Regions from separate parts of the Shewanella sp. HL-SH8 genome, predicted to be linked through region 2. Evidence: predicted binding sites of a transcription regulator. Region 2 holds the regulator's gene; the other holds the start of a gene.

Region 1 (4,225 bases), 1.0 Mb from region 2:
AGTATGGTGACGTGCGGTATAACCCACGTTATCTAAATCATTATGCTTACCACCGGCTCGAACACAGCGCTGTGATGTCGTCGCACGAGTGTAGCTGCGTTTATCCATCCCCAAGAACACATCTTTAAATTGGTTCATGCCGGCATTGGTAAATAGCAGTGTTGGGTCGTTAGTTGGAACTAGCGAACTACTGTCTAAAACTTGATGTCCGTTATCTTCAAAGTACTTTAAAAAAGCACTTCTTAACTCTGCAGTGGTCTGAAACATGGATGCGTCCTGATATAGAGAATACAAAAGTGTCTAGCTTGCTATACAAGCCAGTAAATGAGGGCATTATATACTGAATTTACGCAAAAATGCGAGATGAGTAAGGCGATTATCATCTGAACAATATTCGATTAGCTTATCGCAAAATATGAGTGCTGTGGCATAAGATTAACAATCTTCTCAATTAGCTATCAATCTGAATATAGGTGCGTAAACACTCGCTTTAAGGTAATTTGTAGTTAAACAGTCCTTCATATATTACAGCTAGTATTACATCTAGGCTTTAACTTAGGGTTTGTTATGCAAACCAGAATGTTTTAAAAGGAAAAGTAATGAAGTTTAGCTTTAATGGCGAAGATGCCAGCCAAATTTTTGTCGGCGCATTTGCGCTTGCGGTACCGATTTCGTTTTCAGAGGAAGCGTGGCGATTAGGTGAAACACTCCCTTTTTTCAATTTATTAATGCTTTTTTTATTATCGGTTATTTTTCTAGGGCTATATACCTATCAAAGTGTCTTTCAAAATAATATTAGCTCAAGAAAATTAGTGTTTATTTTCCGTATTGTCATCGCTTACCTAATGACAGCATTAGTGGTTGCATTAGTGCTATTTTGTTTAGACAAATTACCCTTTTGGGTAGATCCATTAACATCGCTAAAACGGATAATAGTTATTACTATGCCTGCATCGATGGGCGCGATTGTAGTGGACAGTTTTGATAAAGAATAATCTTGTATAGGATGAACTGGAGACAATGTTATTTGGTTTGTTATTGTTCTGCGGTTAACATTTTAAGCTACTAAAATTTAATATATTCAATTAATTGAGTTGATAACAGGTGGAACTAGTCGGTATAGCAAGGATAACAACAGAGTGTTTTTAACTGAAGCATAAAAAAGTCGCGATACGTAAAATACGCACCACGACTTAAATAAATTAATTAGCAGCTAAAACAAAGCTAGCTTAAAAAACTTCACCAGTTTCTAAATCAATATTTTCATCTGTAGATGATGCTGCTGCGGTACCTGTTCCAGAACCAAGCAACATTTCACGTAATGTCTTATCAATCTCTTGTGCAATCGCTGGATTTTCGGTTAAGAATTTACCGGCATTAGCACGGCCTTGACCAATTTTTTCGCCTTTATAACTGTACCAAGCACCCGCTTTATCAACAAGCTTATGTGCAACACCTAAGTCCACGAGTTCACCAGTACGGTTAATACCTTGACCGTAAAGGATTTGGAATTCAGCTTGCTTAAATGGTGCTGCAATTTTGTTTTTAACCACTTTAACACGGGTTTCGTTACCGACGACTTCATCACCATCTTTAATCGCGCCAGTGCGGCGAATATCTAAACGAACTGAAGCATAAAACTTAAGTGCATTACCACCGGTTGTCGTTTCAGGGCTACCAAACATTACCCCAATTTTCATACGAATTTGGTTAATAAAAATAAGTAAAGTATTTGACTGCTTAAGGTTACCAGCCAGCTTACGCATAGCTTGGCTCATCATACGAGCCGCTAAGCCCATATGCGAATCACCAATTTCACCTTCAATTTCAGCTTTTGGTGTTAACGCAGCAACAGAATCGACAACAATAACATCTACCGCACCTGAGCGAGTTAAAGCATCACATATTTCTAATGCTTGTTCACCTGTATCTGGCTGTGAACATAATAAGTTATCAATATCTACGCCTAGTTTTTTTGCATAAATAGGATCAAGTGCATGCTCAGCATCAATAAAGGCACATGTTTTACCTTCACGTTGTGCTGCGGCAATAACTTCTAGGGTCAGTGTTGTTTTACCTGATGATTCTGGGCCGTATATTTCAACAATACGCCCCATTGGTAGTCCACCTGCGCCCAACGCGATGTCCAATGAAAGTGAGCCGGTAGAAATAGTTTCTACATCCATGGTGCGGTCTTCGCCCAACTTCATGATAGAGCCTTTACCGAATTGCTTTTCAATTTGGCTTAACACTGCGGCAAGTGCTTTCTCTTTATTTGGATCAACCTTCATTTTCAAACCCCTTCCAGGCAATAACTTTGTTCACAATTAATGGTAAAATTGCTGTGTATAATTTAGTTTGTAAGTGTCGTTAATATCGTCACTCATCTCAATATGTTGTTCAGTATACTGTATAGTCATACAGTATCAAGCCCTGAGGTTACTTTTTTTTATTTCTTAATAAAATCATAAATTTAGTAATTTCACGTCAATATAATGAATTTGTATTTCTCCAACAGGGGCAAATTTTGTTAAGATTAGCCGCAATAAAAATCCCATGCTAATTCCCCGAATGCTTAATGAATTACCACAGATGAACAAAAAGAGTATTACACTGCCCATGACTGAAATTGTTAGCTTAGATTTAGAAAAACATACTCCGATGATGCGTCAATATTTGACCATGAAAGCCGCTCATCCTGACATGTTGTTGTTCTATAGAATGGGGGATTTCTATGAACTATTTTATGATGATGCTAAAAAAGCCTCTGAAATGCTTGGTATTTCTTTAACTGCACGGGGTAAAAGCGGTGGTGACCCGATCCCAATGGCTGGCCTGCCTTACCATGCGGTAGAGGGCTATTTGGCTAAGTTAGTACAAATAGGTCAATCGGTCGCTATTTGTGAGCAAATTGGCGATCCCGCGACTTCAAAAGGCCCAGTTGATCGCCAAGTTGTCCGTATCGTCACCCCGGGAACATTGACAGATGAAGCCTTATTACAAGAGCGTCAGGATAATTTATTAGCCGCGCTTTACCAGGGTAAAGTCGGTTACGGCTTTGCCACATTAGATATCTCTTCTGGCCGTTTTGTTATTTCAGAATTAGATTCAAGAGAAGCACTAGAAGCAGAGATCCAACGTACACGACCAGCGGAATTACTTTATAGTGAAGACTTCACTGACATGATACTAATCAATCACTTAAAAGGAATTCGCCGTAGGCCTGAATGGGAGTTTGATTACGACACCTGTGTCAATTTATTATTAACTCAATTTGGCACGAAAGACTTGCATGGCTTTGGCATCAACGATGCTCGTTTAGCACTACAAGCGGCCGGCTGTTTAATGCAATATGTTAAAGACACTCAAAAAACAGCATTGCCACATATCAATTCAATTGTACGTTTTAATCAAGCTGACTCGATTATTTTAGATGCTGCCACCAGACGAAACCTAGAACTAACCCAGAATCTTTCAGGCGGACGTGAAAACACGCTTTCATGGGTATTAGATAATACGGCAACCCCCATGGGGAGTCGCATGCTACAACGTTGGATCCACCAACCACTGCGCGATCGTAAACTGATAACCCAACGCCATAATGCGGTGCAAGAATTAATCGAACAGGATTTGTACCCTGTTTTACATGAACAACTGAAATCGCTTGGCGATATAGAACGAATAATGGCACGTTTGGCATTAAGAAGTGCCCGCCCACGTGACTTTGCTCGACTTAAACAAGCATTAGGCTTATTGCCAGAAATTAAACAAACACTGCAAATCTGCCAACAGCCACAGATGACTAATTTGGCTACTCTATTAGGTGAGTTTCCAAATGAACATGATTTACTGACACGGGCAATTATTGATAACCCACCGGTATTAATCCGGGATGGCGGCGTAATCAAAGATGGTTATAACACTGAGTTAGACGAATGGCGTAGATTAAGTGAAGGAGCCACTGATTACCTGGCTGAAATGGAAGCACGCGAGAAACAGCAAACTGGTATAAATACTTTGAAGGTTGGTTATAACCGCGTTCATGGCTATTACATTGAAGTGAGTCGACTACAAGCAGATCGTGTTCCTATTCATTATCAACGCCGACAAACATTAAAAGGTACAGAGCGTTACATCACCCCCGAGCTTAAAGAACACGAAGAAAAAGTACTTTCAAGCCAAGGCAAAGCGCTCGCATTAGAAAAACGTCTTTGGGAAGAGCTGT
Region 2 (4,225 bases):
CAACGCCCCTAACCTTTGGGCCAATAAATGGCTGTCTCGTTCAAGCTCAGCACGCTCTAATTCAGGTTTGATCCCTAACAAATTAAAGATAATGGCATAACGCTGTAATGTTTCACTGACGGTTTCAGCTAATAGCTCTAACTGGGTGATATTCGCTTGGACAACAACACAACGTTTATCACCACTAATTAAATTCTCCTCAACCATTTGATCAAGCACTAAATCAACATAAGCGGGAAGATCAGCAATACCCATAAATAATTCTGCTTTCATCAGCGGGTAAAAGTCCTCAACCACTGCCAGAATTTGTTCACGATTACATTCTTCATAGCGCACTAAACAACTGGCAATTAGGGAAGGAATAATCATGATATGAATAATGTTATTACGATAATAACTCAAGGTAATAGCGTGGTTAGGGTCAATTGCGACAATGTCCCCTAGTGGGTCTTTTTCTAAGGTAAATTTATTGAGTGATAAGCAATGCTTAACAATGGATGGACCATCACCTTCTGCAACCGATGTATAGCTTGAATAAGGTGCTTGCTTTAACAGTTTTAAATAGAAATTTAGCTGACGCTCAAGCTGATGACGTTCTAACGCATTTTGCTCTGAGGCCAGTAATACTAAACTGGTTAACGTGACTGAACTTGCTGCAGCGGCACCATTTATGTTGGTCATCACCTGGTTGGCAAGTACGTTTACCGCAGGCGTAACCCATGATGGTTTTTGGTCAGGATCTTTGGCAATCTCTTCACGCCAATCAGGAGATTGTTGTTTCAAAAAGTTTTGTAAATTGATTGGCTCGCCAAAGTTTACGTAACCCTGGCCAAAATTACCCAGCTTACGAATAGCACCAAATACCTGCCAAAGCGATTCCTTCTCTTTTTTCTTACCACTTAATTCTTTATGGTAAGTAGCCACTTCCATCACGTGGTCATAACCGAGATAAACAGGCACTAACGTCACCGGCCGCTCAATACCACGCAGCACACTGTTAATTGTCATGGCTAACATACCGGTTTTAGGTGCAAGCAATCTACCAGTGCGTGAACGACCACCTTCGGTAAAGTATTCAACGGCGTAGCCCTTAGCAAACAGTTGATCTAAATACTCACGAAAAATAGCGGTATACAGTTTGTTGCCATTAAAACTACGGCGAATGAAAAATGCACCACCACGACGGAACATTGGGCCTGCAGGCCAGAAGTTTAAGTTGATACCGGCTGCAATGTGCGGCGGCACCATACCTTGGTAATACAAAATATAAGACAGCAGTAAATAGTCCATGTGGCTGCGATGACAAGGCACATATACAATTTCATGACCGTCATGATGCAGTTGGCGCACTTGCTCAGCGCCTTTGATGTTAATACCACTGTATAGCTTATTCCATAACCAGGTGAGAAAACGCTCAGCAATACGTACTAAACTATCTGAATAGTCGGCCGCGATTTCGTCCAGATACTCAATCGCAGTTTCACGCGCTTTCTCTTTGGAAATCTTCTTGTTTGCCGCTTCTTCTTCAATGGCCTTATTGATCGATTCAGACTTTAATAACGAAGCAAACAGAGCTTGACGGTTAGGCAGTTGTGGTCCAGTCATGACTTTACGTTGACGGCGAAAATGTACCCGAGCCACCCGAATTAATTTATGGGCAATGGCTTCATCAGTACCATGTTCATCGGCTAAATAGCGTAATGACATTGCGTTAGAGAACTGCACAAAACTATGGCGACCTAGAAATAGAATCATTAACCATTTACGTAACCAGGTAGGGCTTTCACGTTCAAGCACAGCGGCTTTCATTGTGTCATCTTCTTTGCCCGGAGTACGGCCCCAGTAAAGACTCACTGGTACTAGTTGGATGTCTAACTCTGGCTGCTGACGGTGAAGTGCTAATAAACTGGTAAAAAAGTGTAAAAACTTTTCGCCACCTTCTCGTTTACCAATAATGGGCTTTCGCCCTTCTAAACAAACGACTCGAGGCACTTTCATACCATCAAGTTGTAAAGGCTCGTAAGGACTTGGTAAGCCAAGGCCCTGGGTCATTTCGCTTAATGCTGCAGTGTCACTGATCGACTCTGTCTTCATGACATAAACAATGGGCTTGTCTGGATCGAAGTTTAGATCTGCAAATGGGTCATGTGGCACAACTATCGTTTGCACCATCAGCTTTTGAACCCTGCGTAACAGTCTAAGCATGATTGAATCTGGTTTTGACATAATAATATTCGCAATAAAGCCCTTTTAATATGGGCGCATAGGATACCAGAAACTGGTTACCTTTCACTATATGCTGTACGCATCAAGCAGCGCTTTTAAATTCAATAACAAATAAAGTAAAACATACTATTGATAAATAGAGTAAAAAAATCATTTTTAATAATAAAATTAAAAAATAATTGGTGAATACTTGCGCAAACACAAACACTGTATATAATGACAGTTACTGTATAGAAAGACAGGAAATAACATGAGACCCTTAACACCACGCCAAGCTGAAATTTTAGAGCTTATTAAAAACAATATCTCTGAAACTGGTATGCCACCTACTCGTGCAGAAATCGCTACACGCCTAGGTTTTAAAAGCGCAAATGCCGCTGAAGAGCATTTAAAAGCCTTGGCTAAAAAAGGGTTTATTGAAATCATGCCCGGCACATCTCGCGGTATACGATTGACCCAAGAAGACGAACCTGAAGAAACAGGTTTACCTTTAATTGGCCAAGTCGCTGCCGGTGAGCCCATTTTAGCGCAAGAGCATGTTGAACAGTACTATCAAGTTGATCCTAATATGTTTAAACCTGCCGCAAACTTTTTGTTAAGGGTTCGCGGTGACAGCATGAAAAACATCGGCATTTTAGAGGGTGATTTACTCGCCGTTCATAAAATACAGCAAGCCAGAAATGGCCAGGTCGTTGTTGCTCGTGTTGAAGATGATGTGACAGTGAAACGTTTTGAGAAAAAAGGCAATGTCGTATATTTGCATGCTGAAAATGAAGCGTATGCACCTATCGAAGTCGATTTAAGTTACCAAAGCCTCACTATTGAAGGGCTTGCAGTTGGTGTAATTCGTAATGGAGAATGGTTATGAACAAACTAATGGGTACATCCCCTCGTCATCCTGGTTTATGGGTAGATTTGCCAACTGCAGATATTAATTTAGCGCAGCCTATCACCACACTTCAAACCGAAACCAATGGTAAAGTGGAACTCAGTCAATATGCTAGCCAATTGGCACAATTAAGCCAACAAGGTCGCTGGATAGTGCTAATTAACCCTGCCAATATCAATTACAAACAGATGTTAGCTAGTGCTGGGGTAAGAATGGATCGCGTATTGTTAGTACATGCAAAGGATGAAATTGAAACACTTTGGGCAATGGAAAAAGCATTAACCAGTGGTACATCAAGTGCCGTTATTTCATGGACTCAACCTTTAGATGCACGCGACAGTCGCCGATTAGAGTTAGTCGCAAAAAGTGCCCGAGCATTAGGTGTCGTTATTGAAGATGTAAGCACTCACTTAGGCACTAATTTGGCAACTAAAGCGATTATTTCAAATCAAAATAATGCTGTTAAAACAATTAATTTCACTTCATTTCATTAGTACTAAACGCCGTGTTTACTGAGCCCTGTCTATGTACAGGGCTTTTTTATGCAAACTTTCAGTTAATTAGCTATAAAAGTGATCTTGATCAATGTTTAATCTACAAGTAATGTATTTAACAGGGTTGAAACATTTTTAACCTAATTGAAACGCTACAGTCTAGATTTTATCTGACAGATAAAAGCGTCAAATCAGAATTGATAGGTTCAGTTGTAGGTGCCAGCGTGGTGCACATAAATACAAATCCGTAAGCCTTACACGCTTACAACCACCAGGGTACTTTGAGGTCATCAAGCTTTTTTGGGAACCGAAGAGTTTACATAGAGCAGAGACTTACTGTGTGACTCTTCTTTGTAGTTGCTATTCGCAATTGGCAGAGGAGAAGTCTTGTGAAGCAATGGTTGTATTGTGTAATGGCGGTGTTACTGGCACCTCCACTTGGGGCAAACGAAATGCCCCTCAACATGACAAAGGGTGTAACGAATATCAGTGGCCAGGTTTATGACCTCCATATGATTATTCTTTATATTTGCTGTGCTATTGGTGTTGTGGTGTTCGGGATCATGATTTATTCAATGATCTATCATCGTAAATCCAAAGGCGCGGTCGCGGCAAA

What was found. The regulator LexA, encoded in region 2, represses DNA repair genes until DNA is damaged. The targets are predictions, from matches to a motif close to TACTGTATNNNNATACAGTA.
Region 1: recA (recombinase RecA) is a predicted target of LexA. The motif match lies at 2,407-2,426, and genes of this name have one in related genera.

What each region holds. Positions count from the first base shown of each region.
Region 1 is NZ_CP195039.1:1,605,073-1,609,297, reverse strand. It holds gene alaS (alanine--tRNA ligase) at 1-267, opposite strand, end outside; gene ACRWQN_RS07150 (DUF2391 family protein) at 600-995, shown strand; gene recA (recombinase RecA) at 1,230-2,291, opposite strand; gene mutS (DNA mismatch repair protein MutS) at 2,620-4,225, shown strand, end outside.
Region 2 is NZ_CP195039.1:600,254-604,478, reverse strand. It holds gene plsB (glycerol-3-phosphate 1-O-acyltransferase PlsB) at 1-2,226, opposite strand, end outside; gene lexA (transcriptional repressor LexA) at 2,477-3,094, shown strand; gene ACRWQN_RS02710 (cell division inhibitor SulA) at 3,091-3,609, shown strand; gene coxB (cytochrome c oxidase subunit II) at 3,999-4,225, shown strand, end outside.